Regions from separate parts of the Hahella sp. NBU794 genome, predicted to be linked through region 1. Evidence: predicted binding sites of a transcription regulator. Region 1 holds the regulator's gene; each other region holds the start of a gene.
The links. The regulator FNR, encoded in region 1, switches genes on or off when oxygen is low (the NO sensors DNR and NnrR bind a similar motif). The targets are predictions, from matches to a motif close to TTGATNTANATCAA.
Positions count from the first base shown of each region.

Region 2: a site for FNR is predicted at 2,603-2,616, ahead of ACQYWX_RS00215 (Hsp20/alpha crystallin family protein). Genes of this name have one in related genera too.
Region 3: a site for FNR is predicted at 1,716-1,729, ahead of ACQYWX_RS03435 (type IV pili methyl-accepting chemotaxis transducer N-terminal domain-containing protein). Genes of this name have one in related genera too.
Region 4: a site for FNR is predicted at 3,312-3,325, ahead of ccoM (cytochrome c oxidase subunit CcoM). Genes of this name have one in related genera too.

Region 1 covers NZ_CP192738.1:5,154,450-5,161,862, reverse strand. The annotation lists gene rplI (50S ribosomal protein L9) at 1-76, shown strand, start outside; gene dnaB (replicative DNA helicase) at 217-1,647, shown strand; gene alr (alanine racemase) at 1,647-2,771, shown strand; gene ACQYWX_RS22525 (sugar nucleotide-binding protein) at 2,926-3,843, shown strand; gene fnr (fumarate/nitrate reduction transcriptional regulator Fnr) at 3,840-4,619, opposite strand; gene ACQYWX_RS22515 (hypothetical protein) at 4,764-5,780, opposite strand; gene ACQYWX_RS22510 (lysophospholipid acyltransferase family protein) at 6,091-6,813, shown strand; gene ACQYWX_RS22505 (substrate-binding periplasmic protein) at 6,820-7,413, opposite strand, start outside.
Region 2 covers NZ_CP192738.1:44,947-52,359, forward strand. The annotation lists gene ACQYWX_RS00200 (motility protein A) at 1-673, shown strand, start outside; gene ACQYWX_RS00205 (flagellar motor protein MotB) at 670-1,497, shown strand; gene ACQYWX_RS00210 (PA4642 family protein) at 1,582-1,890, shown strand; gene ACQYWX_RS00215 (Hsp20/alpha crystallin family protein) at 1,963-2,412, opposite strand; gene ACQYWX_RS00220 (gamma carbonic anhydrase family protein) at 2,642-3,184, opposite strand; gene prlC (oligopeptidase A) at 3,393-5,426, shown strand; gene ACQYWX_RS00230 (YheV family putative zinc ribbon protein) at 5,456-5,734, shown strand; gene ACQYWX_RS00235 (hypothetical protein) at 5,772-6,419, opposite strand; gene ACQYWX_RS00240 (MATE family efflux transporter) at 6,513-7,413, opposite strand, start outside.
Region 3 covers NZ_CP192738.1:761,053-768,465, forward strand. The annotation lists gene ACQYWX_RS03430 (alpha/beta hydrolase) at 1-644, opposite strand, end outside; gene ACQYWX_RS03435 (type IV pili methyl-accepting chemotaxis transducer N-terminal domain-containing protein) at 829-1,614, opposite strand; gene ACQYWX_RS03440 (type IV pili methyl-accepting chemotaxis transducer N-terminal domain-containing protein) at 1,998-2,696, opposite strand; gene ACQYWX_RS03445 (hypothetical protein) at 3,363-4,046, shown strand; gene ACQYWX_RS03450 (MBL fold metallo-hydrolase) at 4,298-5,053, shown strand; gene ACQYWX_RS03455 (hypothetical protein) at 5,088-5,858, shown strand; gene ACQYWX_RS03460 (sensor histidine kinase) at 5,885-7,351, shown strand; gene ACQYWX_RS03465 (GlxA family transcriptional regulator) at 7,348-7,413, opposite strand, start outside.
Region 4 covers NZ_CP192738.1:2,331,518-2,338,930, forward strand. The annotation lists gene ACQYWX_RS10425 (translocation/assembly module TamB domain-containing protein) at 1-3,089, shown strand, start outside; gene ccoM (cytochrome c oxidase subunit CcoM) at 3,116-3,235, opposite strand; gene ACQYWX_RS10435 (chalcone isomerase family protein) at 3,372-3,989, opposite strand; gene ACQYWX_RS10440 (flavin reductase family protein) at 4,358-4,972, shown strand; gene ACQYWX_RS10445 (methyltransferase) at 4,969-5,997, shown strand; gene ACQYWX_RS10450 (RluA family pseudouridine synthase) at 5,984-6,877, shown strand; gene ACQYWX_RS10455 (DUF6455 family protein) at 6,834-7,226, opposite strand; gene miaA (tRNA (adenosine(37)-N6)-dimethylallyltransferase MiaA) at 7,326-7,413, shown strand, end outside.

The sequences.
Region 1 (7,413 bases):
AGGCGAGTACGAAGTAGACGTACAGATGCACACCGACGTTACTGCTACCGTTAAGGTAATCGTAGTCGGCGAGTAATCTCCGGTCATACAAAAAAAGGCAGTCCGCTCCGTGCGCACTGCCTTTTTTTATGCTCTCAAGACTTCACGATAGTCGTGTTGTCCATGCCCGCAAATTAGCGATAATAAGCGCTACTCTTAAAAGCTCTGCAAGTCATTATGAATGAGTCAGTAATACGTAAAGATTCGGCCAAGTCTTCGGAAGGGCAGGGCCCAAGCGCCGCCCTGGTTGGTTCCTCTGTGGTAAAGGCTCCGCCCCATTCGATTGAGGCGGAGCAGTCTGTTCTGGGCGGTCTGATGCTGGATAACGCCAGCTGGGACAAGATTTCCGACATCATTACAGCAAAAGACTTTTATCGTCTGGATCACCGTCTGATATTTGGTTCAATTTCCCGATTGGCGAATCTCGGCAGTCCACTGGACGCCATCACTGTCTCGGAAGAGCTGGATAATCGCAACGAGTTGAACTCTGCGGGTGGGTTGGCCTATCTGAGTGAGCTGGCTAAAAACACTCCCAGCGCCGCCAATATTCGCGCCTATGCGGAAATCATTCGCGAACGTTCCGTATTGCGTCAGTTGATTACAGTCGCTAATGAAATCGCCGATGAGGCCTACCAGACGGAAGGGCGCACCAGTACAGAGGTGTTGGATGACGCAGAGCGGCGAGTTTTCCAGATAGCGGAATCCCGGCCCAATCAGGGCGGGCCTGAATCGGTTAATCCGATTCTGACTAAGACCCTTAAGAAAATTGATGAGTTGTTCCACTCAGACGGGGCCATTACAGGTGTTACAACTGGATTTCGTGACTTGGATGATCGCACCTCGGGGATGCAGTCTTCAGACCTGATTATCGTTGCCGGCCGTCCTTCCATGGGTAAGACCACATTTGCGATGAACCTGGTTGAGAACGCGCTGATACTGGGGGGTAAGCCTGTCCTGGTATTCAGTATGGAGATGCCTTCCGACTCTATCGTTATGCGTATGCTGTCATCTCTGGGGCGAATTGATCAGACCAAAGTAAGAAGTGGAAAGCTGGATGAGGACGACTGGCCGCGTCTTACATCAGCCGTTAACATGTTGAAAGACAAGCCGTTATACATCGACGATACCGCGGCGTTAAGTCCGACGGAAATGCGCTCCAGGGCGAGAAGGGTGGCGCGGGATCATAATGGTGAAATTGGCTTGATCATGGTGGATTACCTTCAGTTGATGAGGGTGCCGGGAATGACCGAAGGGCGTACGGCCGAAATTTCAGAAATTTCGCGAGGCTTGAAAGCATTGGCGAAGGAGCTGAACTGTCCTGTGGTCGCCTTGTCCCAGCTTAACCGTAGTTTGGAGCAGCGCCCCAATAAGCGGCCAGTTAACTCTGACTTGCGGGAATCTGGAGCGATTGAGCAGGACGCTGACTTGATCATGTTCATCTACCGGGATGAGGTCTATCACGAAGACAGCCCGGACAAAGGTATTGCGGAAATTATTATCGGTAAGCAGCGTAACGGCCCTATCGGAACGGTGCGCTTGGCGTTCATGGGTAAATTCACAAGGTTTGAAGATTTGGCTCACGATTATGGCGGGGGAGACTACGAGTAATGCGTCCATCCCGCGCTCTTATTGATCTGGACGCCTTGCGTCACAATATTCGTTTGCTGAATTCCATTGCTAAAAACGCCCGTTGTGCGGCGGTAATTAAAGCTGATGCATACGGCCATGGCGCAGTGGAAATCGCACGCGCCCTGAAAGCGGAGGCTCCCAAGCTGGCGGTGGCCTGTTACGATGAGGCGGTGAGTTTGCGTGAAGCGGGTATTACGACGCCGCTATTAGTGCTGGAAGGATTTTATAGCTCAGAGGAGCTGGCTGACTCTACCCGTTGGCGCGATATAGAGTGGGTTGTGCATGATATGGAGCAATTGGACATGCTGTCCGAAGTGGCTCCTTTGCGTAAAACAGGTCCTGGTTCCGCCCGGATGCAAACCTGGATCAAGTTGAATACAGGTATGAACCGGTTGGGTTTGCCGTTAAATAAACTGGCTGGCGTCGCTGAGATGCTGGGCCAGTTTCCTGGGCTTTCTGTTATTGGGCTGATGACTCACTTCGCATGCGCCGATGAACTGGATAGTTTGCTGCAACAGGAGCAGTGGCGGGCGTTTCAAGCTGGTATGCAGGCGGCGGGATCGGGTGGCTGGAGTTACTCATCGGCTAATTCTGCCGCTTTGTTGCAGTATCCGGAAACTCACTTGGATTGGGTGCGTCCGGGCATTGCGATGTACGGCGCCTCCCCCATGGCGGATAAGACCGGGGCGGATTTTGGCTTGAAGCCGGTAATGACCTTTGAGTCGCGCTTGATTGCTACTCGGGAGCTGCAAGCAGGAGACTCTATTGGCTATGGCGCCGCTTGGACTGCGAGCGGCCCAACAAGAATGGGAGTGGTTGCGGTAGGGTATGGCGACGGATATCCAAGACAAATGCAAAATGGTGCGCCTGTCGCCGTGTGCGGTAAGCGGACAAAGATTATCGGGCGGGTGTCCATGGATATGCTGACGGTGGATATCTCTCACATTCCAGAAGCGCGTATTGGGTCGGAGGTGGAGCTGTGGGGCGGAGCTGTTTCCGCTGATGAGGTTGCAGGATATGCGTCAACAATCTCCTATACTTTATTTACGGGCATGACCTCGCGTGTCCCCAGGGTATACCTTAATCGCTCGGAAGGGGGTTAAAGCGCAGCGTTAAGCTGGATGATGGGGATAGAGTCCGGGGTATCGGGTTTGCGAAAATCCCATCAAGCAGCCAATATTGTTAACATAATATCTTCAGACGGCCCGCATTCTGGGGGCGCTAAAGGCTACGAGACACATTTTAAGGGGTGCATGAGTGATTGTTTGTGTGACGGGAATTGATTCGCCATTAGGTAAGGCTATAGCTCAGCGTTTACAGCAGAGCGGCATAGCAGTGGAGGGCGTTCCCTACGAGCAGTTTCTGATGACCAATGATGCGATCGTGCGAGCAATGAGGGCGATGCCGTCTGCGGATTTCGTGGTTCATGCTGCGGAGATGGCTGACCTGTTCAAGGCGGAGCAGCATCCGGATTTGGCCTATCAGGTTAATGTCTCCGCTTGTGAGGCGGTAGCGGAGGTGGCGGCTTTATGGAAGGCGCCGATTATTCATCTCTCCAGCCATCTTGTTTTCGATGGCGTCAAAAAGAACCCTTATATATCCGCCAACAAAGGACGTCCTCTTTCCGTGTATGGGCGGACAAAGCTGCAGAGCGAACAATGGCTTCAGGAAAACTATAGCAAGCATCTGATCTTGAGGGTGGGCTGGTTGCTGGAGGCTGGCGCTCAAGGCTGGCTGCAGACCATGCTTTCCGCGCTGTCTTCAGGGAAGCGCCTAAACGCCAGCACCGATATGCAGCTGACTCCCGTCGCGGTGGATGATGTGGCGAGAGTCGTAGACGCTGTTATCAAGCAGCTGAGTTGTAATATCTCGGTGTGGGGCGTTTACCATTATGCTGGCGCTGAAGCTGTCACCCACTATGAACTGTTGAAAGCGATTGTGCTGCAGGCATTTGGACAGGAAGAAATGTTGCAGGCCCTGATCGAGAAAAAGGGCGCTGATGTGTTGCCTGGAGTGGCGCTTCCGGCGAATGGCGCGTTAGGTTGTATCAAGCTGCGCAACACCTTTGGCGTCAAGCAGCTTCCCTGGCGTCGTTATCTGCCGGCGTTGATTGAGCAATGTCAGCAGCGTGGCGGCGTAAAACCGGCTGAAAACTGCTTGGAAGAGACCCGTTAACGAGCGTTAAGGGCTGATTCCTTCTGATGCTCCAGACACTTGGTGTCGTGGCGAAGAATTTTCTGCAGTTCGTCCAATTGCAATATCTGAACTTCCCTTCCTTGGACCTTAATAATGCCATTGTTCTGGAAGCGGGTAATGACCCTGCTGACAGTTTCGACGGCCAAGCCTAAATAGTTGCCTATGTCGCTGCGTGGCATAGGGAGTCTGAAGTTTGTGCCGGATAGGCGACGACGGCTAAAGCGTGTCGACAGGGACAATAGAAGCGAGGCAATGCGTTCTTCAGCCGAGTTTTTGCTTAATAGCATAGTGAGCTGCCTGCTCTCCTGAATCTCTTTGCTCATTAATGAGAAAAAGTGGTGCTGCAGGCTGGGGATGTCTGAGGCAAGGTCTTCAAACTTCTCCAGAGGAATTTCGCATACGCTGGTGCGTTCAAGGGCGACGGCGGAGCAGGAGTATTTTTCCATGCTAACGCTGTCCAGACCGATAATCTCGCCAGGCAGATAGAAACCAGTGACCTGTTCCTCGCCTTCCTCTGATACGGTGAATGTTTTGATCGCGCCGCTACGAACTGCGAAGCACGAGCGGAATGGGGTGTGTTGCTCAAAGATATATTCGCCGCGATTGAGCATTTTGCCCTGGCGAATGATTTCTTCCAGGCGATCAATATCTTCAGCCCCGACCGCGATAGGAATGCAAAGCTTGCTCAAATTACATTCGTGGCAGCCTCTGTGTAAGCTAAAAGGAGAGGAGGTTGCTATATGCTTGCTTTCCATCGGTTGCCTCGTGGCTGGATGAGTGAAACTGCTTAAAGAGGCTTCTAGGATAGCCAATAGCTATTTAAAAGCAAATCCCTACAATGGGAAATTTACAGGGAAAACCTGCGCTCGCCTTTGTTTTTACATAGTTTTCACCTTTTGTTACAACTGGGTTTGAGTGTAACGAATTGCTCTTGCTGGAAGCTCGCTGTTGTCCAGAGTTTTGTAGTAGTCGTCCAACTGTGTGGCGTTGCGCAACTGGTAATGTGGTGTGTAAGAAAATGCGCCCAACCCAACGCCATGTAGACAGCTGACTCCCTGGCTAATCAAGCCTGTCCAAGGTAGTGCGAAAAAGTCCTGCGTGATAGGAATAAACGATGCGGACTTAATACGCCGCTTGAAATCTTTTAGCGCCGCTTCCAGGCCTGCTGTGCCGGCGAATTCCATTTTATGGCCGGAGAGTAGGATGCCTTGCGGTCTCTCTGTCAGAATTTCCTCAAGGTGCTCGGATAGTGCGGTGACGGTCGCAGGAGTCACTTTCAGGCGCAGATAAACGGCTTTGAAGTCGAATGCCCGAATGGTCTGCAGCCAATCCCTAAGACTCTCAATAGGGAAGGACTGTGCGTATTCACCAGGATCATTGATGCAGACAATGTTAAAGCCCAACCCTTTAATCAGGGCTAGCGCTTCCTCGGAGTCAGGGCGAGCGTCCAGCTCGATAACATGGCGCGCATCGGCGTCGAAGTTTAGTTTGAACTCCCTGCCCAAATAATACATCACCTGAGTCTGCGCTGCGGGAGTGAGCTGGCGGACCAGATCGCCGAACCAATGCAGGTACTTAACCTGGCTGCCGGCGGGAAGGTTTTGCTTGAGTAGTCTCACTTCTTTCACGACATAGTCGATGTACTTCTGCAAATTAGCATTCATGGATGGGAGTCTGCGGGTGTAATTTTCCGCACTGACAAGTGTATTAAAGCAAGGCGCCTGAACGCTCAGTGCGAACCCGCCTTCATAATATCGAGCCAGAGAGCTGTTGCGATAATCCGCCTCATAGGCTCCCTCGTCCAAGGCGCTCCAGTTCTCACTGGAGAACTCTTTAGGGGGGGAGTTGAGCAAATAAACCCAGCTATCATTACCCCCATTTTGTTTCGCTTGTTCGACAACCTTTCCAACTGGCATATTGGGTCTCCAACCAGGTAAGAAAACATCTGCGCGCGTTTGACCATCATTGTCAGCGATTTTGCGCGCGCGCCTGCTGTCACACTTGTTGGCAAGTGGATCCCCCCTCTCTCCATGCTCAGTGTATCTAGCTCCCGAAAGGGAGTCTTGATATTGATCAAGGGGTGAGCGGGTGGCTGTCTGAGAGGGTGTACTTTAGTCGCAATATCCCTCAAACAATGGGTTTCTGGGACGTTGAGGGATAACATTCATTGCAGCTTTGGGCGGGGAGTTGATATCCTTTGCGGGCATTGAAAAAAGGCGGGCAAAAGTGCAGGCATTTCAGCTATTTCGGTCTTTCGTTTTTTACATTGGGTATGCTTGGGGCGTCATCATCACATCTTTGGTTGGGATGCTGATTGGTCCTTACGTCAATTTTGAAAAGCGTTACTACATCGTCTCCCGGTTTAATGTGTTCGCACTTTGGTGGGCGCGTGTTGTCTGTGGCATACGTTATGAGATCGAAGGGCTGGAGAACATTCCAAAGACGAGCTGTGTGGTTGTCAGCAATCATCAGAGCGCTTGGGAGACTTATTTGCTAGGCGTTATATTTCGTCCTCAGTGTACTGTGCTTAAGCAAGAGTTGATGAAGGTTCCGTTTTTTGGTTGGGCGCTGAAGAGATTGAAGCCTATCGCCATTGATCGGAGTAAGCCGTCAGCGGCGCTTAAGCAATTGCTTAAGCAGGGAAAGGAGCGTCTGACCTCAGGGTATTGGGTTGTAATTTATCCTGAGGGGACACGCGTTCGCCCTCGGCAGGTTGGTAAATACAACAAGGGCGGCGCTTTGTTGGCCGTCAGTGCTGGCGTTCCTTTGCTGCCTATAGCGCACAACGCTGGAGATTGCTGGCCTGCCGGCAGTATTAGCAAGCGTCCAGGCTTGATAAAGGTGAAAATCGGCGCGCCAATTGAAACCAGCGGCCGAGCTACTGACGAAGTTCACAAGGAAATGGAAGAGTGGATAAGGCGGACTTCAGCCGCCTTAAGCCAGGCGTAGAGCTCTCTATTTGTAGTTTGAGTACACTTTGTCCAAATAGCCTTCAGTACGCATCTTATCGAGCACTTTGTTGAGGTGCTCAATGCTTTCGTCAGGTGTGTCCTTGTTCATCGCCAGATATAAACTGGTGTCTCTTATGGTAAAGATAGGTTTGATGTCGGAAACTCCGGCCAGCTTGGCGTAGTAATAGCCTGATGCGGTGCTGGAGATCCAGAGATCAACTTGTCTTTGCTGCAGTCTCTTTGGGTTGAGGCTGTCATCTTCCAGCTCTGAAGCGTTGAAGCCGTTGTTCTTCAAAAACTGCGCTCTGGAGTCATCCTTGTAGCAGCCAATCAAATAGGGCTTGGCGTCTTCTACAGAGTTTATTTTGATTGTTGTGTCATTCCTTGCGAAGAAGACCCAGTCATTCTTGGCGAGGGGGCCGACCCACTTGAACAGCGGTTTGCGCGCGTCAGTCAGTGTAGTGCCGAATACGCCACGAAATTCCTTGCGTTGTGCAAAGTTGTAAGCGTAATTCCAGTTTCTGAGCTTCATGCGGTAGTCGTAACCCGAGCGTTTGAAGAGCTCTTTTACAATGTCTACGTTGATGCCGCTGATAGC
Region 2 (7,413 bases), 1.8 Mb from region 1:
CTTCGGCTCTTTCGCCGTCACTTTGGTGAAGTACCGCTGGCGTAACTTTTTTGGCAGCGTGCGGCTTGCCTTCTCCACTACTTTTCTTGAGAAAACCCAGGATCCATGGGACCTGTATCGCGAAGCGCGGCAACTGGCGGATGTCGTGCGCAAGCAGGGACTGTTGGGATTGGATCGGGTTGAAATTACCCATCCGTTTCTACGCAAAGCCGTCGGTCTCGCCGTTGACGGCCATCCCCCGGAATTTATAGAAGAAGTCCTGCTTGAGGACACCCACCAGTTTGTCGAGCGCCTGCAGACAGCGGAAAAGGTGTTTCGCGGTCTGGGTGAGTCGGCGCCGGCGTTGGGCATGCTGGGCACCCTGGTGGGACTGGTGCAGATGCTGAATAACATGCAGGATCCCTCTTCCATCGGACCTGCTATGGCGATCGCCTTGCTCACCACGTTTTACGGCGCCTTTATCGCCCAGATTATTGTTCTGCCCCTGGCGGACAAGCTGCAGCTTAAAACCCAGGATGAAGTCCGTAACCGCATGATCGTGATCAGCGGCATTCTGAGTATGGTGAAGGGGCTGAATCCGCGCATTATCAAAGACGTGTTGGCGTCTTATCTGCCTGAGCTGGACGCCATGGAAGACATCCATGAGTCGGCGTCCGCACAGGAAGAGACATGATCAAGCCGCGCAAGCAATCCGGTGGTTTGCTGCCTGTCGGGGCGCCGGTCTGGATTGTCACCTTCGCTGACCTGATGACGTTGCTGCTGACCTTTTTCATTTTGCTGTTGAGCTTTTCCAGTCTGGATGCGGAGAAATACCGCGCCATCGCCTACTCCATGAGTAAGGCCTTTGGCGTGGCCTGGGTTCCTTCGTCTCAGGGCGCGCCGGATATGTATCCTCTGGGGGGCGATATCACGCCTACCGTGCCCATGGAGCCAGTGATCCGCGATAAGGGCGACACAGAGCAGCCGGCGCCCCAATCCAACGTAGAGCCCAGCCTGGATTTAAGCCAGGAGGTGGTGAGCGAGGCGGCGTATATGGAGAACGACCGCCTGGCCTCGCGCATGATCAGTTTGCTGGAGAATGAAATAGAAGATCAGGCGGTGGCCATCAAGTTTGACGACCAGGGGGTGGTGCTCAGCTTTACCGAGCGCGCCACGTTCGCCTCCGGCAGCGAGGAGTTGAAGTTATATATGCTGCCGGTGCTGATGAAAGTCACTGACGTGCTGGCTGATTGCAAGGGAGACATTCTGGTGACGGGACATACGGATGATCGCCCTATCGACTCAGCGAGATTTCGCTCCAATTGGGATCTATCGGCGGCCAGAGCGGTAAGCGTGGTGCATCGGCTGGTGCTGGATGGACGTCTCGACGCCAGTCGCGTGAGCGCCATCGGGCAGGCGGAGACGCGTCCTCTGGTTCCCAATGACAGCGATGAGCACCGGGCGCAAAACCGACGGGTGGAAATTCATATCGAAAACGCCGAATGCCGCATGAGCTAAGCGCCTACAACCTTCATTATCCGCGCTGGATCGGGGTAGAATGTGCGGCCCGGTAAATAACTATGATAGACAGGTGAATACGATATGAGCGGTCCTTCACAACCGAAGGTAGTGGATGAGGAATGGAGCGATGAACGGGTTCAGGGCTTTTTAGAGCTGAAGCCACGGGATGAATCCGATCCCGATTATCATGTTCTGCGCCAAGCCTATGAATACATGCTGGCTCGCGATTATGCGCGTTTCGTGGCCTATTTCGCGGAAGCTGGCCGCAATATCAATGCGTTGAGTCCAGAAGGCGAAACCATGCTGGATCGCGTTGATGAGCATGCTCGTGGCGCGGAATATGCGCAAATCCTGCGTGACGCCGGTGGTAAAAAAGCGGCTGAGCTGTAAAAAGCAGGCTTAAAAATAAGGGGCGAACTATGTGTCGCCCCAGATGGTTTGCGGTGACAGTAGTCGTCCGACTTACTGTACGTTGATCTCTATCGCTTTCGGCTGCGCCTTTTCCACCTTGTTCAGATGCAAGGTGAGGATGCCGTCCCGGTACTCTGCGCGAATGTTGTTTTCATCCACATTATCCGGCAGTGTGAAGGAGCGTGCGAAGTTTCCGTAAAAGCGTTCTACGCGATGATGCTTCTTGTCGCCTTCTTCCTTCTCCAGCTTGCGCTCGCCCTGAATGGACAGCACGCCTTCGTGGACGGCCACCTTGACGTGACTTTTATCGACGCCAGGCAACTCAGCCTTGATCAAGAACGCTTCTTTGGTCTCCGTGATATCCACGGCAGGAGCCCAGTCGGCTTTGCGGATCACTTCTTTGCCGTTTTCGCTGGTGCGAGCCTGACCCTGCAAAGAGCGGTTATAACGGTCAAGAATATCTTCAAATTCAGAAAACGGGTTCCAACGGGTAATCGCCATAGTTCTATCTCCAAAAAGAGTTTAAGTACAAATCGGTTGGCCTGATGCGACAGGCCCTCTGTAATCATTTACACCTGAAACTGCTGATTGGGGTGACGTCTTGCCCCGGTTACGCTGCGTATCGTGATAATAGAAATAATGGCGTTAAAAATGTTTTCAAGGGGCGCCCTAGTGACAAAAAAATCATATTCTGATTTACGTCAATTTCCACTGCGCCCCTGAAATGTGGCTACTCGCCCCAGTTTTCCTGCAAATGCCGGTCTTTCAATTTGACGTAATTAGCGGCGGTGTACTGGAAAAAATTTTTTTCTTTGTCGCTGAGCGGACGGGCTTGTTTCGCAGGCGCGCCAACGTACAAGTAACCGCTTTCCAGGCGCTTGCCGGGAGGCACAAGCGTACCGGCGGCGATCACCACCTCGCTCTCCACATGGGCTCCGTCCATGATGATGGCGCCCATGCCGACGAGGATGCGGCTCTCAAGCGTGCAGCCATGCAAGATAGCCTTGTGGCCAATAGTGACGTCCTCACCGATCGTCAGTGGATAGCCGTCGGGGTTGAAAGGTCCTGCGTGGGTGATATGCAGCACCGATCCATCCTGCACGCTGGTGCGCGCGCCGATGCGAATCCGGTGCATGTCGCCGCGTATCACGACGGTCGGCCAGACGGAACAGTCGTCGCCCAAGTGGACGTCGCCGATGACGACGGCGGTGGGGTCGATAAAGACGCGCTCTCCCTGCGTCGGGGTGATTCCCTGATAAGTGCGCACAGACATGGTGGACTCCAAGCATCAAAAATCTGAAGCGCCGTAGACGGGTTCAAGGGCCCGAATGGCGGATTGTTACTTTAGCATTGATCGGACTATTCTAAAGCAGGATTCAGCGGCGCATTACTTGAAAGCGGCCCCGCACGCCCACATTTTGTTTGCTCGGGGGCGTTGCGATCAGCAACCCCGGAAGACTCGTCAATTCAGGAATATTTCAATGACCAATCCATTGCTCGCCGATACGGCGTTACCCCCGTTCTCACAGATTCGCGCCGAACATGTCAAAGAGGCGATGGACAAATTACTTGCCGAAAACAGACAGCGCATCGCCGAGCTGGCGTCTCAGCCCAGCTTCAACTGGGATAATCTGGCGCAGCAAATGGATAACATGTCGGACAAGCTGAACCATGTGTGGTCCCCGGTCAGCCATCTGAACAGCGTGCTCAACAGCGAAGCGCTGCGTGAGGCCTACAACGCCTGTATCCCCGAGCTGTCCCGCTACGGTACGGAAATCGGTCAGAACAAGGCGCTGTACGACGCTTATCACGGCATTAAAGAATCTGATGAATTTAGTTCGCTCAGCGAAGCGCAACGTAAATCCATCGACAATACCCTGCGCGACTTTCATCTTGCCGGCGTTGATCTGCCGGAAGACAAGAAAGCGCGCTACATGGAAATTTCGCAGCGTCTGGCGGAGCTGGGCAGCAAGTTCAGCGATAACGTGCTGGACGCCACTCAGGCCTGGACCAAACATGTGACGGATGCCGCTCTGCTCAAAGGCATGCCGGACTCCGCACTGGCTGGCGCGCGCCAGGCCGCCAAGTCCCGTGACAAAGAAGGCTACGTGCTGACGCTGGATTTCCCCAGCTTCTACGCGGTGATGACCTACTGCGAAAATCGCGAATTACGTCAGGAAATGTACGAGGCCTACAACACCCGCGCTTCTGAACAAGGGCCCTATGCCGGTCGCTGGGACAATTCGGAAGTGATGCAGGAGATCCTGGCGCTGCGACTGGAGAAGTCGCGTCTGCTGGGCTTTAACTCCTACGCTGAATACTCCCTGGCCACTAAAATGGCGCGTACGCCGGATGAGGTGCTGGGCTTCCTGAACGAGCTGGCGGAGAAGTCTGTAGCGGTGGCGCGTCAGGAGTTTGCAGAGCTGCAAGCGTTCGCCGCGGAGCAGGGACAGACGGAACTACAGTCCTGGGATGTCAGTTTTTATTCAGAGAAGCTGCGTCGTCACCGTTATTCCGTGTCTCAAGAAGAGCTGAAGCCTTACTTCCCCGCTTCGAAAGTGATCAATGGCATGTTTGCCGTGGTGCAGCGCCTGTTCGGCGTCACACTCGACGAAATTACGGAATTTGATAGCTATCATTCAGACGTGCGCTACTTCAAAGTGCGTCGTGACGGCGAGGAAATCGCCTCTATCTATATGGATTTATTCGCGCGGGAGAACAAGCGCGGCGGGGCCTGGATGGCGGATTACGCCGTACGTCGTCGTTTGGACGACGGCTCTGTGCAGAAACCCGTGGCGTTCATTACTTGTAACTTTGCGCCAGCGACGGAAGAGCATCCCGCCCTGCTGACGCATGATGAAGTCACCACGCTGTTCCACGAATTCGGCCACGCTCTGCATCACATGCTGACCACGGTGGATTGCAACGATGTTTCCGGCATCAATGGCGTGCCTTGGGATGCGGTGGAATTACCCAGTCAGTTCCTGGAAAACTGGTGCTGGGAGGAAGAAGCCCTGGCGCTGATTTCCGGTCATTACCAAAGCGGCGAGCCGCTGCCGAAAGAATTGCTGGAAAAAATGCTGGCGGCGAAAAACTTCCAGTCCGGCATGCTGATGGTGCGCCAGCTTGAGTTCGCTTTGTTTGATTTCCGTCTGCATCATGAATACGACGGGTCGGCGGATTTCGCCGTCCAGCAGGTGCTGGACGAAGTGCGGGATAAAGTCGCAGTGATCAAGCCGCCCGCATTCAATCGTTTCCAGCACAGTTTCAGTCACATTTTTGCTGGCGGATACGCCGCAGGCTATTACAGCTATAAATGGGCGGAAGTGCTGGCGGCGGATGCGTTTTCCTTGTTTGAGGAAAATGGCGTGTTCGATCCAGAAACGGGTCGACGCTTCCTGCATTCGATTTTGGAAAAAGGCGGCAGCCGCGAGCCGATGGATTTATTCATTGAATTCCGCGGGCGTCCGCCGGAAGTGGAAGCGTTGTTGCGTCAAAGCGGCATCGCCGCCTGAGAGAACCAGCAAGGCCTGCGTTGTGGGCCTTGTCGACATTCAGCAATCGTATTTACCTGGTAGTGCATATGGTGAAGCGTTTTATCGCGGGGGCGGTGTGTCCCCGTTGCGGAGAGATGGACAAGATCGTCAGTTACGCTGACGAAGATCAACGGCAAGTGCGTGAATGCGTGGCTTGCGGTTTTTTTGAAAAGCTGCGCGAAGCTGACGGTCCGGCGGAGCTGCAAACCCGCGTCACCCGCCCGAAACAGGCGGAGGCGCAAGTGCAGACGATCAAGTTCTATCCCCGTCCCAAGAAAGAGCAGTAACGACGATATGAGCCTGACGCCTTGTTGTTGAAACCTGTCAGCAACGGGGCTGAAAGCTCATGCGGATGTGATGCTTGTCCAACAGGTTCAGCCAATCCTCGTTCAGAGGACGCCAGCGCTGGGTGTTGGTCTTCGCCAGAAAGGGCGACAGATCCAAATGGTAGAAGTCCGGCAAGCTTACCATCTGGCGTACGGTCAGATGGGTGGCTTGATCCAGTTCATTGGCGAAGGGTTCGCCGATCAGATGATGGGCCAACAGATTGGCCTGAGTGGCCTGCAGATCGCAGATGGGACTGTTGCGCAGGCTGCGATTGTTTTCATAAACCTCCTCCACCAAACGATGGCTTTGATAGGCCATGATCAACAGGCAGTCCAAACCGGTATGACGCAGCACCAGCACGGATGGGTGCGCGAAATAATGGATGGACTTCTCGATGAAGGGCGCGAACAGCTTTTCCGTCTGGCTCGCAGCGGCGCAATGCGCCACGCACTCCACTAAACGCGGGGCGAGTTCGATATAATCGATGACGAAATGAATGAGGTCTTCAACCGGCTGTGATCCGTTCAGTTCAATGACTCGGTGCAGAGAATCCAGTTGCTGGCGAAGCCACTTGGCGTAATTTTGAGTTTTAAGCTCTGCGGCCTTAGCCTGATTGATGATCTCGTATACTGCAGCGAGGCTCATCTATAACGATTTCCCTAAGTGACAACTATAAAAAACTGTTTCAATCCGGACGCATGACTTCAGTGTAGTCAAGGGTTAGCAAAGTGCGTAATACTAATTTGTAATGAACCACTTTTCATGCTGACAAAATGTTTTGTACAGCCACGCCTGATAGGCGCCTCTGGCCGCCAGAAACAGACAGAGTGAAAACCAGAGTCCGTGATTGCCCCAACCCTGAGTGAGCCACCAGCTGGGTAAAAACACCAGCAATGTCGCGACGATGATTGTATCCCGCATTGCCTTGCCTTGGGTAGCGCCGACAAACACGCCATCGAACAGGTAACTCCACACGCCGATCAAGGGACACAGGATCAGCCAGATCAGATAGCGGCTCGCTTCAGTGCGGATGACTTCCAGGTCGGTGAGGCGGTTGATCAGCCAGTCGCCTCCCAGCCAGAACGCCAGCGTCAGCAGCAGTGCGGTCACCAGGGACCAGACGCCCCCTATTCTGGCGGTGCGGCGCAGCATGGCCTGATCGCGCTTGCCTACGGCTTCTCCACACAGAGCTTCTACGCCATTGGCGAAACCATCGAGGGCGTTGGAGATGATCATCAGAAAAGTCAGCAATACGGCGTTGGCGGCCAGAACGTTGGTTCCGAGCTGTGCGCCCTGGGCGGTGAAGAAAGCGAAAGTGAACAGCAGCAGGATCGTGCGAATGAAAAGGTCGCCATTCAGCTTGAGCAGCTTGGCGAAGGCGCTGCGCGCCCACAGCTCAGGGTTGCGTAACTGCGCAAGGAAATTCCCCGCATCGCCGCGAACGACGAAATAGAGCCCGAGAACCAGACTGTAATACTCGGCGATGAGCGACGCCCAGGCTACGCCGTCGGCGCGCATGCCGAAGCCGACCACGAACAGCAGGTCCAGCGCGATATTCACGATGTTGGCGCTGACCGCCAGAATCAAGGCGCTGCGGGTGCGTTGGCAGCCTATCAGCCAGCCCACGACACAGTATTGA
Region 3 (7,413 bases), 2.6 Mb from region 1:
CGTTTGATGGCTTCTTCCGGCTTCAACTCATCCAGGCTGACGCCTAAACGCAAAGGAATTTGTGCGGTTAACAATGGCGTCAGCCATTCTCCCAGCACGCCGAGTCGCATAGACAAACGATTGCTGACGGCTTGTTCGATGTTTGGGTAAACGGCTTCCAGAACATAAGCGTCTACAGGCGCGGGCGACTGTCCCAGCAGGCTTGCGGCGCCGCCGAGAGAGACGCCAATAATCGCCACTTTGGCGCACTGGCGTTGCGTGCGCAAATAGGCGACAGCGGATCTGACGTTGTCCGACTCACGGTAGCCAAACGTGATGTGCTCCCCAGGCGTTTCACCATGGGCTTGAAGGTCTATCAGCAATGAGGAGTACCCTGACTTCTGCAGGAACAGGGCGCGCCTGATCATACTGGTGCGGTCTGAGCGTACGCCGTGTAGAAGCAATACGCATTGCTGGCCGATGGCGGGGGCATACCAACCGCTGACGCCGTCAAACTGCACTGCTTGCGCGTTTAGGGAGGCGGGCGGTGAGGGAAGGGGATGATTGACGGAGGCGGATAGCGCGCCACCAGCGGTCCATACCGCCGCGAGACCTAAAACCAGTGCGCCCGTGGCGAAAGCGATACGTTTTTTAAGTTTTTTCATGGGGTTGGAGGACTTCATCATCGCGATAGATATCTACATCGGCGCCGAAACACATATAGCGGGACGGGGACAAGTATGTCGATTTGCGGCCCTTTCGGAAACTGGTTATTTCAGAGTTAGACAATGAGGCGGGGTGAGACGACGCAGCATTGAGCTGCGCCGAGAGAAGGGACGAAGTAAGGAGTTAGCTTTGCAGATTCTCGTAAAGGCCCGTAATTCTCTCCATATTCTTCAGCATGCCTTCCGTCGTGGTGGCGATGATGAAAGGCACAAAGTTCTGGCCTTGCATCAACTGAAACCCTGAGCGAGAGAAGCTCCACTGGGAAATCACTTTGTCCAGGGCGGCGTTGATGTCCTGATTGTTGATTTTCGCCTGACGCAGCTCATGTAACGCCTGATCATATTCCTGCACGGCCTGGGTGAAACTGTCTTGTAGATCCGCCTGCTCCAGATTCCAGCTCAACGCGGAGTAATATAGCGCGATGCGCTGGGACAGCATCCGTTGTCGGCCGGAGAGGTTGATCATTTTGTTCTTGGGACTGCCCGACTGTTGCTCCAGTGACTGTACGATTTTATTGCTGAGCGCGAGAACACGCTCTCCAGCGTTGATCAGCTCAATGGCCTTGTCCTTCGCGGGCTTAGCCGTCGCCAATTGACGAAACCCAGTCCATTCCTTGCGCACGGACTTGAGCTGCCCCGAGATTTGCGGCGACTTGGAATAGGCTTCCAGTTCTCCCAATTGTTGTTCGAATAAGGCGACGCTCTCTGTGAGCTGGCTTGAAGACTTATCTGGTTGAATATCCTGACCCATCAGCAAATATGACTTCACAATTCGCTGACTCAACATACGTTGGCGCCCAGCCTTGTTGATGGCTTCGTCCAGGTCGGTAATGTCTGCGATAACAATGTGGCTCCAGGAGAGTGCAAGCAGGGAGAGAACAAGCAGACTAAAGTTCCTTATATGGCGCATATGCGTTTACCTCATGTGATTCAATCTGGTGCAGTCTAAGTTAAAGCCTATAAATATCAGATGCTTACAGCGCGATAACTGGGTAGGTAGTTAACGCATCGCTGATCTGGCGCAAGTTAGGCGCCAAATGAACCGGAAATTTGTGGGTATGGACAAAGAGCAGTTTTTGAGAATGGCGAAAAGGCTTTTAGAAACAACAAGAAAGAGAGGAGTGGTCGCGTATTTGGATGAGGCGGAAAACTTTTACGCGATGAGCGACGCCTGCTGAATGCGAGAGGGAAAAGAGGCTGGGTAAGTGGGAAAAAAAGAGTGCGGCTTGCGCCGCACTAAACGAAGAAGACGAATAAAACAGGAACTCGGTTTAATAGTTCAATCCTTGCGGATTAGCTTTTCAGACCTGCGTACATGTCGGAAATCTTGCGCATGCTTTTCAGCATGCTTTCAGTGGTCGTTGCGATGACGAAGGGGACGAAATCATGACCGTCCATTTTTTCGAAACCAGAGTGGGAGAATGACCACTGTGAAATAACTTTATCCAGCGCCTTGTTGATATCTTCGCTGTTGGCGTCCGCTTTACGCAGCTCGCTCAAGCCTGCATCGTACTTTTTGACCGCAGCTTTAAAATCGTTTTCCAGGTCGGAAACGCCCAGGTTCCAGCTCATGGCAGAGTAGTACATGGCGATTTTCTGGGACAACATGCCTTGTTCGTTGGAGATATTGATCAAGCGGCCTTTGGTGCTGGCGACTTGTTTTTCCAGATTGCTGGTGACGCCTTGAGTCAGGCTCAACAGTTCTTCACTTTGCTGGATCAGTTTCGTTGCGTTTTCCTGATTGGGCGCGGTGGTGGCCAGTTTACGGAAAGCGGTCCACTCTTTGCGGACGGATTTCAAATCGCGCGCCATTTCGCCTGCTTTCAAATAACCTTCCAAGTCGGACAGTTGAGATTCAAATTGCGCCACACTGTCATGTAATTGAATCGATGATTTGTCAGGAAGAATGTCCTGACCAATCAATAAATATGCTTTAACGATTCTTTGACTCAACATTCTTTGTTGACCCGCGATGTCCAGAGCCTGATCCATGCTCGATATTTCCGCGCGAGCCAGGCCGGCGCCGAATGCGGTAAGTGTGACAAGTAAGAAACAAATCTTTCTGAACGACTGCATTAAAGTTTACCTAGTGCTAAAAATGGCGTGCATATTGAAGGATTTAGATCAAAAATCAAGCGCCAAATGGCTTTTGACATATAAGTAATTTACGAAGTCAATAGATGTTGTTCGTTTCCTATCAAATATATGTGTCAATATGTTTTGTAACAGTGAGTTTAATGCACATTTATGTAACTAAAAGTTGCATTTCAATGAGGAAAAAGAGGCGGGTATATAATTCGTTATACTGTATTATTTTTAATAAATTTTACATTGTTTTTCTTTTACGAATTGTACGTCACGTTTTTATCGCCATGCGTATTCGTAGTTATGTTTGAAAAAACATCAATGGATGGCTGTTATTTTGATTAAAAAAGCGGCCGGACTTTCGCTGGCTTATTCCGCGTATTGGTCTTTAGATGAATAAAATTAGTCCTGATAACAAAACATTATAAAAAATATGAAGGGCGTTTGAGTCGGGTTGACGCTAGCTTCAGTATCCGGTCACGCGCGCGACGGGACGCCTTTTCCCAAAACGAGTAAGAACCAAGGCGAGGCTGCGGTGACTGTCGGCAATAACGAGTTTAAGGAGACGACAAGATGGCCCTGGCGGATATTTTTAAACAGAATGCGAACAAGTCAATTACCGTGACCGGCGCGGAATCCTCAAATATTTCTCACGCTACCTACAGCGTCAAATGCAACAACATCCAACGCAACTGCTATCTGGTGAACCAGCTTGAGCGGGCCAACCTGCAAGAAGGCGCACATGTGGCTGGCGGAAATACGGTCACAGTCGCCACTGCTCACAATGGTAACTGCTATTGGTTGCCATGGCGCGGGTGGCGGGCTGTAGCCGGACAGCTTCAGGGGGCGTGTAACTTCTTCGTCACCGCCAATCTGACCGGGTGCTGCTTTGTTGTATCTGGTAATCAGGTATCTCCCTTTGTCGTCCATATGAACTGCCAGCCAGCTAACGAAGGCTTGGTGAGCTTCCCCAACAGTGGAGATATCAAGGAATATAACTTTGATCTGCAAGCGGCGCAGGATCAGTTCTATGGGCAAGTCACCGAGCAATTGATCACTAACAATGTGATTGCACACGCTGGTCTGCAGATGTTGAAACCAAGTGATTACGGGGCCAAAGCGAGAGAAGGTTACGGGACGCCCACGAGCGTCTTTGGCGTCCGCACAGGGGGGCTGTGGACCTTCTATTACAACGTAGGTAAAGGCGGCGGACCTGGCATTACCCGTGAACTGTTCCCGAATTTCCAACCTCTCTGACAGCGCGCTTTCCTTTCACGTATTTGCACAGCCGGCGACTCAACGCCGGCCTGCCTCTGCGTTTTCCTTGATCCTTCATCTCAACCTATCTCCGCGCCTTACATTACAGTCATTGGCGTCCCGTTTATAAACCCATAGGTTAGTGGCATAATCCCGACGGCAATCAACAGGTTGCCGCCATGCAGGCATGGGAGCGCCATCTACGCGTTGCGCGATGAGATGGAAAATGGAAAACACGGAAAGCTTTTGTTATGAAGAATTTGCTGATTGTCGGTAATGGAGAGGCCTTCTCGGAAGAGTGCAACACCTCATTCCTGTTGCAGTCCGCCGATAGCTCCATTCTTATCGACTGCGGTTATCAGGTTCCACCCCGCTTATGGGCGGGCGATTTGCACCAGAATATTGATCTGGTTTTGCTGACCCACCACCATGCGGATCACTCCTTCGGAGTCGTACCTTTACTGGTCCGCTATCTGGAAGAAAAAAGAACCCGCCCCCTGAAGATCTGGGGACCGGCGGGCACGGAAAGTTTCATTAAAAGTCTCCTTGAGCACGGCTACCCTGGCGTGTCCAAGTATTTCAAGTACACGATTGAGTTCGCCGAGTTCGACACCCTGGACAGTAAAAAATACGGGGATGTTTCCATTCGCTGCGCGCCCACCGTACACTCTATCCCGAACTTATTGTATCGACTGGATTTTGACGGCCGCTCCTTCTCCATATCCGGAGATGGCAAGCTGACGCCGGAAGCCGTTGAGCTGATTCAAGGCGTCGAACTGCATTTGCAGGAAGTCTACGAGCTTAACAACAACATCCCCAGTCACTATTCATTCAGCGAAGTGCTGCAACTTGCTCAATCCGACGTGGCCGCCAGTGTTGGCGTTACCCATATGTGCCGGAATGAAATCAGCGTGATTACTGAGACCTACGATAAGTTAGTAAGGGAGAATGAGATTGAAAAGGACAGACTGTTTATCACCCGTTCGGGGCAAACTTTCGAATTTTAAAACCTGCGCGCTACTGACGGCCGGCGTTTGGGCGTTGTCGCTTAACGTCGCCGCCAAGGAAATCTTCGTCATCAATAAAAACGCCGCGGACTATCGCGTGGTGGAGACGAACAAAAGCGCCAAACGCATCGACGTATACTCCAATACGCCGCACCGATACCTGAACAGTGAGAAAAAGGAGCACGTTTTCACCGGGGTGCCGGTGAGCGAGCTGCCGCCCAAGGAGTGGCGTTACGATAACGTCTACTTCATTGGCGACGACGACTACATAACGTTCATGCCCGCGCAGATCGCCAACAATCCGCAAACCATCCTGGCGAGCGCCAAGGACGCCGCGCCGTTAAGCAAAAGAGACGGTGAGGTGCAGGTCATTCTTCCCACTCGCGCGGAGGCGAAGGTGGAAGATAAGTATCTGAAAAAGGCCGCTTTTTGGGCCTGGTATGTGAAGGCGGTGGTGTATGGCGAATTAGACAACCGGCTGCAATATGGCGGCGCTTCCATCGACATGACCAACGTTATTGGCGCGCCTGCGGAAGCCTATAAGGCCCCTTCCGTATTTTCCTATGATCCTATCGCTTGCCCGGATACCTATCAGGTGTCGGTAAAAGATCTGGACCCGGGATTTGATAAAGGCAAAGTCGAATTCCTGCAATTGAACGGCAATCAGCGGACGTATGGCGCGGGAGACGTCATGCTGATTTTCTCCAAGGAGGATACGGCGCTGCCTATTGAGTGCGGCGGCCCTTATGCGGTGCGCAAGGGCGAAGAGTATATCTACAGCGTATATTCTTTTAAGGGAATTTAATCAGCTAACAAAGTGCGTCTAACAATATGGATAGTTTTAGAAAGTACTCGTTTCAGCGTTGCATCAAGTTTACGGTTCTGGTCGCTTTGTTTGGATTTGCGGTGTCCTTTTTCGTACACCAGTATCAGGTGCTGGCGAACTCTATCAAGGTCTCCGATCAGACTTCCGGATTGATTAACCGACAGCATATTTCCGTGCTGCTTGGACGGGGCAACTTTGTCCATATTGAAGACGCCTTGGCGCAGCTGGTTAAGGAGAGCCCTCTGCTGTTTGCCTATGTGCTGGACGCCGACGGCAAGGTGGCGGCGACCAGTAACAAATCCGCAGCGGTGGACGTTCCCTGTTGTTATGACTGGGAGAACCCTGAGGATAGCGCGTTTAAGTTTGAGGGGACGCCTGCGGCGCCTTTCGAGGCGGTAGCGGATGGCGTTTCCTTCATTCGCAAAGTAACGCCAGTGCTTGAGCACTCCTCGGGGGAGGAAATCGGTTCACTGGTGACCTTCCTCGTACCGCGGATGATCAAGCGCGAGCATCTCGTGGATACTCTGATTATCAGCTCCATGGCGCTGATTTTTATCCTGTCGACCGGTGTGGCGCTTTCGCTGTTATTGTCGCGGGCGCTGACCGCCCCGGTGAGGGAGCTGACGCGCTTTGTCGACTCTGTGGACGACACTGACGCCAAAGAAGAATTAAACCGACTGGGATCGCATCAATTCGCCGGCAGCAACATTGTGGAGATACGGCAGTTGCTGCAGTCGTTTTTGGCCTACCGCGAAAAAATTCTTGATCACAAGAACATCCTCGAAGCGCAGGTGCGGGAGAGAACTCATGCGCTTGAAGTGGCGGTTGAGGAAAATCGCATGCTCGGTAAGACACTGCGCACTGCGTTGGAAGGCGAACGCAAACTGATCGCCCAGGAAATCCACGACAATTTCAACGCCACGCTGGTCGCTATCAAAATGTACTCCCAGAAAATTGAGCAGTTGGCTCGGGAGGGTGGCGAAGACGCGCAGATCGCCAGCATGGGAAGTAAAATTACGTCTATCGTCACGGATGCCTATAGCTCGGCCAGAAGTCTGGTTTCCCGGCTGCGACCCGAGATTATCGATACGCTGGGCTTGGGCGGCGCCCTGGAGGAACTGGTCAACAATTACAATCAGTCCTCAAATGGGTGTTCGTTTATGCTGTCGATTGGCGACCACTGCGACAATCTGGATGAAGAGCGCAATATCGGCATTTATCGCATTGTGCAGGAAGCCGTCACCAATGCGGTTAAGCATGCTTCGGCGAAAGAGGTGGCGATTTCCTTACATCGTCCCAAGGACTATGAATTGGTGATTCAGGACGATGGCGTGGGCTTCAAGCCCTCGCAGGATAAGGACGCAGGTATCGGCTTGATCTCCATGCGTGAACGCGCCATGAGCCTGGGCGGGCGCTTCGAGTCGGAAAACACCCAGGCGGGCGCCCGCATCAAAGTGTCTATTCCCGCCTAAATGCGTCCTTCCAGAGCAGGTATGCCGACTCGTGGCGGTGTTACATAACTGAAGCGTTTGCG
Region 4 (7,413 bases), 2.8 Mb from region 1:
CGACCAGCGGCGCACAGGGCGGTCCGACTTACGGCATCGATCTGCAACAACTGAAAGCCCCGTTGTTCGGCCACAGCTTGCACGCATCCGGAAAAGTGGATGTGAATCTGGATGCGTTTCTGGTGCAAACCGCAGGACTGGATATCTATATTGATCAGCGCCTGCAAAAGGTTCGCGGGCGGGTGACGGATGAAGAGCTGGACGCGCAGGTGGACATCGATCGCTTTCCGCTGGATGTGCTGGCGCCCTGGACCAAAGATTTCAGCACCGGTAACGCCAGCGCCAGTCTACGTGCGACGGGCTCACTGAATGACCCGCAAGCCTCGGGTAGCGCCAGCGTGCGCACCAACTTTAGCGGCAAGCCCTTGATCGCCTCCGTGCGCGGCAGTGGCGGCAAAGAAAAGATTGTCATCGACTCCCTCACCGCCAGCCTGGACGAGTTGCAGGCGCAGGCCAGCGGAACGGTGGACCTCGCGGCGGAATTACTGAATATTCGCGTCACCCGGGCGCAGACGCCGTTAAGCTATCTGAGTTTGTTGGATATTGCGCCGCCGGAAGGGCTGGAGCTGTTCGCGGAAGCGAGCGACGTCACTGTGACCGGCCCCTATGTGTCGCCCAGCTATGAAGGGCGGGTGTCTGCTCGCGGCTCCTACCTGGATTTGCCTTTTACGGTGCAGGGCGGCGTGAAAGGCGGCATAGACTCCGTCACGCTGCGCGACGCCCGCGTCAACACTGGGGAGGCCTGGGTGACGGCTGCAGGCAAGATCGACTGGAGCAAATCTCTTCTCGACCTGAGCGCCAAGGGCGGCAAAATCCCGCTGGACCTGCTTAGTAAACTGGAAATCGAGCTGCCGCCTGAACTGGGACCCACACTGGTTGGCGTCGACGCCAAAGTGAAAGGCAAGTTCACCAAGCCGGAGTTCTCCGGCGTGGCGCAGGCGGCGGGCAGCTTCAAATCGCAAGCCTTTGCGGTGAGTGCGAACCTGTCCGGCTCTCCCGATGTATTGAACTTCCGCTCATTTCGCGCCGAATTGCCCCGCGCGCAACCTAAAGATAGCGATGCGGCCGCAAGCCAGGCCGAGCTGGCCACGCTGGAAGGCTCCGGGCGGGTCAATATCGCCAAAAGTACGCTTAATCTGGATGTAGTGGCGCATAAACTGCCGTATTCACTGGCTGCATTGGCGGATGTGGCGTTGCCGCCTGAACTGAGCGGCGACCTGGACGCAGATTTACACGTGGAAGGCGCGTTTACCGATCCCAAAGTCAGTGGACGCCTGCACACCGCGGGTCGCTATTCGACCTTGCCGTTTGAGGTGACTGGCGAAGGCGAGGGCGGAACGCAGGGGGTGGATGTTTCCTCCTTGACCGCGAATCTGGGTGATGCCGGGCGTATCGATCTGTCTGGCTGGTGGCGACCCACCGGGTTTGACGTCTCGCTGAACGGCTCCGGTGTGAACACGAAGAGTTTGCAGGCGTTGGGATGGCAAATGCAGCATGGGGTGTTGAATACGGATTTGCGATTGCAGGGTTCGCTGCAGCAACCCAAAGTGGACGGTTATGTCGCCTACGCCACAGAAATCGAAGGGATGGACGACAAAGGACGAAAGCAAAAATATCCGTTGCAGTTGCATACTGATATCGCCACACAGGAAAACGAAACCTTGTCGCTGGTGACAGTGATCAAGAAAGACGATACGCAGACCGGCAGAGTGAAGCTGGATATTAACGCGCGCACATATCTGGATTTCTTCAACCAACTGCAGGGCGAGCTGGATGTGCGTAAGATTCCGCTGGATGTGGCGGTGGCCGGTAACCTGGAGACACGTTGGCTCAATTTTCTGCTGGACCCGGATATTCACCGCTTCTCCGGCGACCTGAATCTGAACCTGTCTGCGCAAGGCGTTCTTGGCGATCCTCTGTTAAATGGCGATTTGAAACTGCAGGATGGTTTTTACGAAAACCGCATCACCAGCACTTTATTTAAAGACGCTCAGGCCAATCTGGCGTTTTCCGGCCGGAAAATGACCATGAGCGACAGCTCCGCCAGCGATGGCGGCTCCGGCAAGCTGGAGCTGCTTGGCCATGTGGACTGGAGTGAACTGAAGGGCGGTGAAGAAAGTGACGACAAGCCGATAGAACTGCAGCTGGTCGCCACCAACGCCAGTATTCTGCGTCGCTCCGATATGGAAGGGGCGGTATCCGGGAAGCTGACGCTGGAAGGAGACTTCAAAAACCTGCTGCTTAGCGGAAAAGTGGAAGTGTTGCCGTTCGCGATGATGCTGGACGCGGCGCTGGGCCGTGATATTCCGGAGATTGAAGTACGCGAGGTGGCTAAAGAAGTGCTGGAGGAAGACAGCATCCTGCCTTTGCCCAAGGTCGCTCTGGATATTCGTCTGGTCGTTAATCAACAGGCTTTTTTACGTGGGCGTGGCTTGGAAGCGGAACTGAAAGGCCGGGTGTTCGCCAAAGGGCCCCTGGAGTCCGCCTCCTATCGCGGCAACTTTGAAACCCTGCGCGGCACCTTTGAGGTCTTCGGTAAGAAATTCGATCTGCAGGAAGGGGAGGTGTTGTTTGAGAACGACAGCTTCACCATGTTTATCGTGGGCGTCTACACCAGCAAGGACACGGAATATCGTGCGGAACTGTCCGGGTCGCTGGCGTCGCTGAAGGTGAATCTGAGCTCGAACCCGCCCTTACCGGAAGATGAAATCCTGTCGCAGCTCATGTTCGGCAAGTCCGTGCGCAACATCACGCCGATTCAGGCGTATCGCCTGGCGGCGGCGGTGCAGACGCTGCGTGGGGAAGGCGGCAGTTTCTTTGATCCCATCGCCACCACCCGCGATTTGCTGGGGGTCGACACGCTGTCCGTCGACACACAGGAAACCGATAACGGCAGCGGCGTGTCCGTCGGCGTGGGCAAATATCTGACTGAACGCGTCTATCTGGAGCTGGAGCGAACCCCAGATCCAGCGCAGCCGTGGAAAGGCTCCGTCGAGGTGGAGTTGAACCCCAACCTCAACCTGGAGACGACCACTGGCGGACAGTCCGGCTTTGGCGGAGTCGAACTACAGTGGAAGCAGGACTACTGACGCCAGGATGGCGACAAAGCCTGTAATCAATGATGTTTCTGATGCTTGTCGTTTTCTTTTTTCAGCACGACATAGACGCCGCCGAAGAATGCGATGGTCATGCCTACTACCAGTAAACCCGCGATGATGGTTTCGTCGATGTACATAATGGATCTCCAACTTGGCTGATCGATAATAACGTGATCTTTAGTTGGATTATGGCGAGGGTCCGCCATGGCGAGTTTGACTCAGGTCAACCTCTCCCGGCGGCCATCTCCCTGGTAACGCTTATATTGACCGGGGTCAATTCCGGTCAGCCATTCGACTCGCCGATTGTTGCGGCGCCCCCAGGATGCCGGCTTTGAAGTCCTGACTGACCGGGTAGTCGCCAATCCAGATGGACAGAATGGCGTCGAACAGCTTCTTGCCTGGAATGACGCCGCGGTCATGCCCGTCCAGCCAGACTTGCGCCCCGACGCCGGGGATATATTCCACGACGGCGGTGTCTCCTTTTTCCAGCTTTTGATCGAACATATGCACCATCTGCTCGATCTCCACACGGATGTCCTCCGCCTGCTGCTTGCTGATATTCAGACGCATGCCTTCGTAAAAGGCGTCTGCGATCTTGCGGCCGCGCACGTCTCGCAGCATGGTGAACTCCATGCGCCGGTAACCTTCATCGGCAAGCAGAGCTGGCGCTTCGTGAGTCGTGCGCTCCACATATAAGGCGCCGACATAAACATCGACAAAGACCAGAAAGCGGCGCGTAGCGGCTCCATTCAAGGAAAGTGAAGGGCGATCGCCCTCCGGCGGCAGGGACTCAGGAACTTCCACGCCTTGCAGCGTCACCGCAAAGGACGGCTTGGTCAGACTCAACAAGACGATAAACAGCATCGACGATAGCGTTGGGGATATGCTCATTGTGGCGCCTCTTTGCCCTTGGGTCTGCGACAGCATTCATGCAGGCCCCGGCGCCAGGGTTTGTTATAACTTTATAGATTCCCGGCGCGACAGGTTGATGGACGTATTTGTTTTTATAACGTCAGGGCTTTCCAGGCATGGCTGCCCGGGCTGTTCTGACTGAATGTTGAACAGTGTTACACAAAGATACAAAGATTGAGTGGATGCTGATCACATTTTCATCTGTGTTGGTAGGTCTTTTTATATAGTCCGTTGTCGGGGCGACATTATTTTCCCAACTCTTCGTAAAGGTTAGAAAAAAGAGGCTGGCGGGCTTAAAATAGCGGGCTTTAGCAACCTCAAGCCACCGCAACGCGACAGAGTCCCCCATGTATATTGACTTCCAGCAATTAGAAGCGACCAAAATCTATCATTGGATGACGCAGACCATCATCCCTCGTCCCATTGCATGGGCGCTGACCCGCAATGAGGATGGAGGTATGAATCTGGCGCCGTTCTCCTATTTCACCGCGATTTCCAGCGCGCCTCCCACCATCGCCATTTCCATCGGTAAAAAGCCCAGCGGAGAGCTGAAAGATACGCGCAGCAATTTACAGGTTGGCGCGCCCTGCACGGTGCATATCGCTGGTCGCGAAATGGCGCAGGCGGTGACGGACTCGTCCCGGACGCTGCCTTATGGCGAGTCCGAGCTGCAAGGGCTTAATCTGTCATTGGTGGACTTCGAAGGTTTTGAATTGAGCAGATTGGCGGAATGTCGGTTGGCGTTTGGGTGCCGGGTGCAGGAAGTGGTGGAGCTGGGCAGCGTACCCCAGGCGATGGTGCTGCTCAATATCGAAAAACTGTTTGTGGACGATAGCGTGATGACGACGGACGCCAAAGGCCGTCACAAAGTGGACGCAATGCAGGTGAACCCGCTGTCCCGTCTGGGGGCGGATGAATACGCCACATTGGGCGAAGTTATCAGTATTCCGAGGCCCGCATGAGTCAGTTAAGCAATCCCAGCCAAGCGCTGTTACGCCAACGTGAGCATTTGAGCGGCCGGATACTTTTGTGCTCGCCGCCCGCAGACGCCATTGCTGCGGACCTGCGCCAGACTGGCGCAGAGGTCAGCGTTCTGAGTTGGGATCACACGGCGGTGAACGCCTGCCGGAACGCCGTAGCGGAAGAGCGGTTATTTACGGATCTGGCGTTGCCTGCTGACGCGCAATGGGATCAGATCGCCCTGTTTATGCCGAAGGCCAGAGAAATGCTGGATCTGATGCTATCCGTTGTCGCGCCGGCATTGAAACACGCACAGCATATCTGGCTGGTGGGCGAAAAGCGCGAAGGCGTGGAGAGCGCCGCCAAGCGTCTGGCGAAAGAAGGCTGGGACGCCACCAAGGTGGACTCGGCGCGCCATTGTCAGGTTTGGCAACTGACGCCAGCGAATGATTGGCGGCCGCAACAGGACGAGTTCTGGCGCGCCTACGAACTCACTCAGGAGAAAGTAGGCACCCTGAAACTCTTCACGCTGCCGGGAGTCTTCAGCGCGGGCCGTCTGGATGAGGGAACGCAAGTGCTGCTGGAGTCTCTGCCGGAGTTGCGCGGGCGGCGTTTTCTGGATTTCGGCTGCGGCTGCGGCGTTATTGGAACGACTTTGAAGAAGCGCTATCCCAAAGCATCGGTAGAGCTGACGGATATCAATCTGCTGGCGCTGAAAAGCGCGACGCGCACGGCTGAAGCCAACAGCGCGGAGCTGAATATCTATGCGTCAGACGGGCTTGCTGAGGTGCAGCCCGGCGTAGACGCCATTGTCACTAACCCGCCGTTTCATCAGGGGGTGAAGCAAGATACTCGCATCACTCAGCAGTTTCTGCACGATTGCGCTCGCGTGCTTAAGCCGGGAGGCTCACTAACCCTGGTGGCGAACCGTTTCCTGCCATACCCGGACTGGATTGAAGCCCATGTTGGGCCGGTGCGGGTTCTATTCGAGAACAGCCGATTCAAGGTGTACCATGCCGTCAGATAATGTATGGCGCTCCGGGGGCGGGGAAGTGGACGCGCAAAGCCGCTGGCGTCGTAAGTTGATTGTCGGCGAGGCGGTGGCGGATGCGTCTACCTGGCTGGCCGCGCAGACCGGTCTGTCGAAGCAGAAGGTTAAAGACGCTATGCTGAAAGGCGCCGTCTGGTGGAAGCGCGGCGGCAAGCCGCAGAAGCGTCTGCGCAGAGCCAAATCTGCATTGGCGGTCGGCGACGTGCTGGAGCTGAATTACGATCCTCAGATTCTCGCGTTGAACAGTCCGCAGCCCACATTGGTGGCGGATCATGACGCTTATTCCATCTGGTGCAAACCCGCCGGGCTCCTGACGCAGGGCTCTGAATGGGGCGACCATTGCAGCCTGCTGCGCATGGTGGAACTGCATTTCCAAAGCAAGCGACAGGTGTTCCTGCTGCATCGCCTGGATCGCGAGGCCATGGGATTGGTGATCATTGCCCATAATAAAGCGGCGGCTGGGCGGTTTGGCGCGCTGCTGCAGAATAATGCGTTGGATAAGTTCTATCTGGCGCGGGTAAAAGGGCGACTTGCGCAAGAGCAGGGGGAAATCGACTTCCCTGTGGACGGCAAAGCAGCGTTGAGCTATTACCAGGTCCAGCATTATGACGAAGCGACGGATTCCTGTCTGGTGCGGGTCAAACTGATCACGGGACGCAAACATCAGATTCGACGCCATTTTGCAGATCTGGGGCATCCCTTATTGGGCGATCCGCGTTATGGTTCCGGCAACAAGCACGAGGACGGTTTGATGCTGGCGGCGATGGAACTGGCGTTTAACTGTCCCATGCGCCGCCGGGGCATGCGAGTAATTATGCCGGAGGGGTTGCTTCCGGCTTGGGCTCATCAGTGCTGACAGGCGCTTGGGCGGCGATGGCGTCATGATTGGGGCAGAAATCGGGAACCCCAAGATTGGCGTTTTCCTGTTGCAGGTGTTCACCACAGTGAGCTTTTTCGGAACAGTTGCGACAGTTTTGAATGGCTTTGAACACCTCGACGGAAGACGAGCCCCGAACATAATGCGCGGTGTCGACGCCTTTCTGTTTCAGCATCTGGCCCAGGCGCTCTTGTTCCACCCGGTTGGCCAGCCCGTTGTAATACAGGTCCGCTGTGCGTGAATTGCGAAAAATAAACGCCAGCACCATCATGGTTGGCAGCATAAATACAGCGGCGACGGCCATCCAGATAATGGTTATTTTCATCATTGCCATACTCCGTGCTCAGGTAAACAGGGTCTGATATAAGCATAGATTAGATTGCTTCCTGGGGGAGAAGGCTGTCCGAAATCAAGAAAAGAGTCACAGATGAGTATCGCTAACGAAAACCCTAACGCCAGGCCCATAGTGGTGCTTGGGCCCACCGCCTGCGGAAAGACCCGGCTCGCCGTAGGGC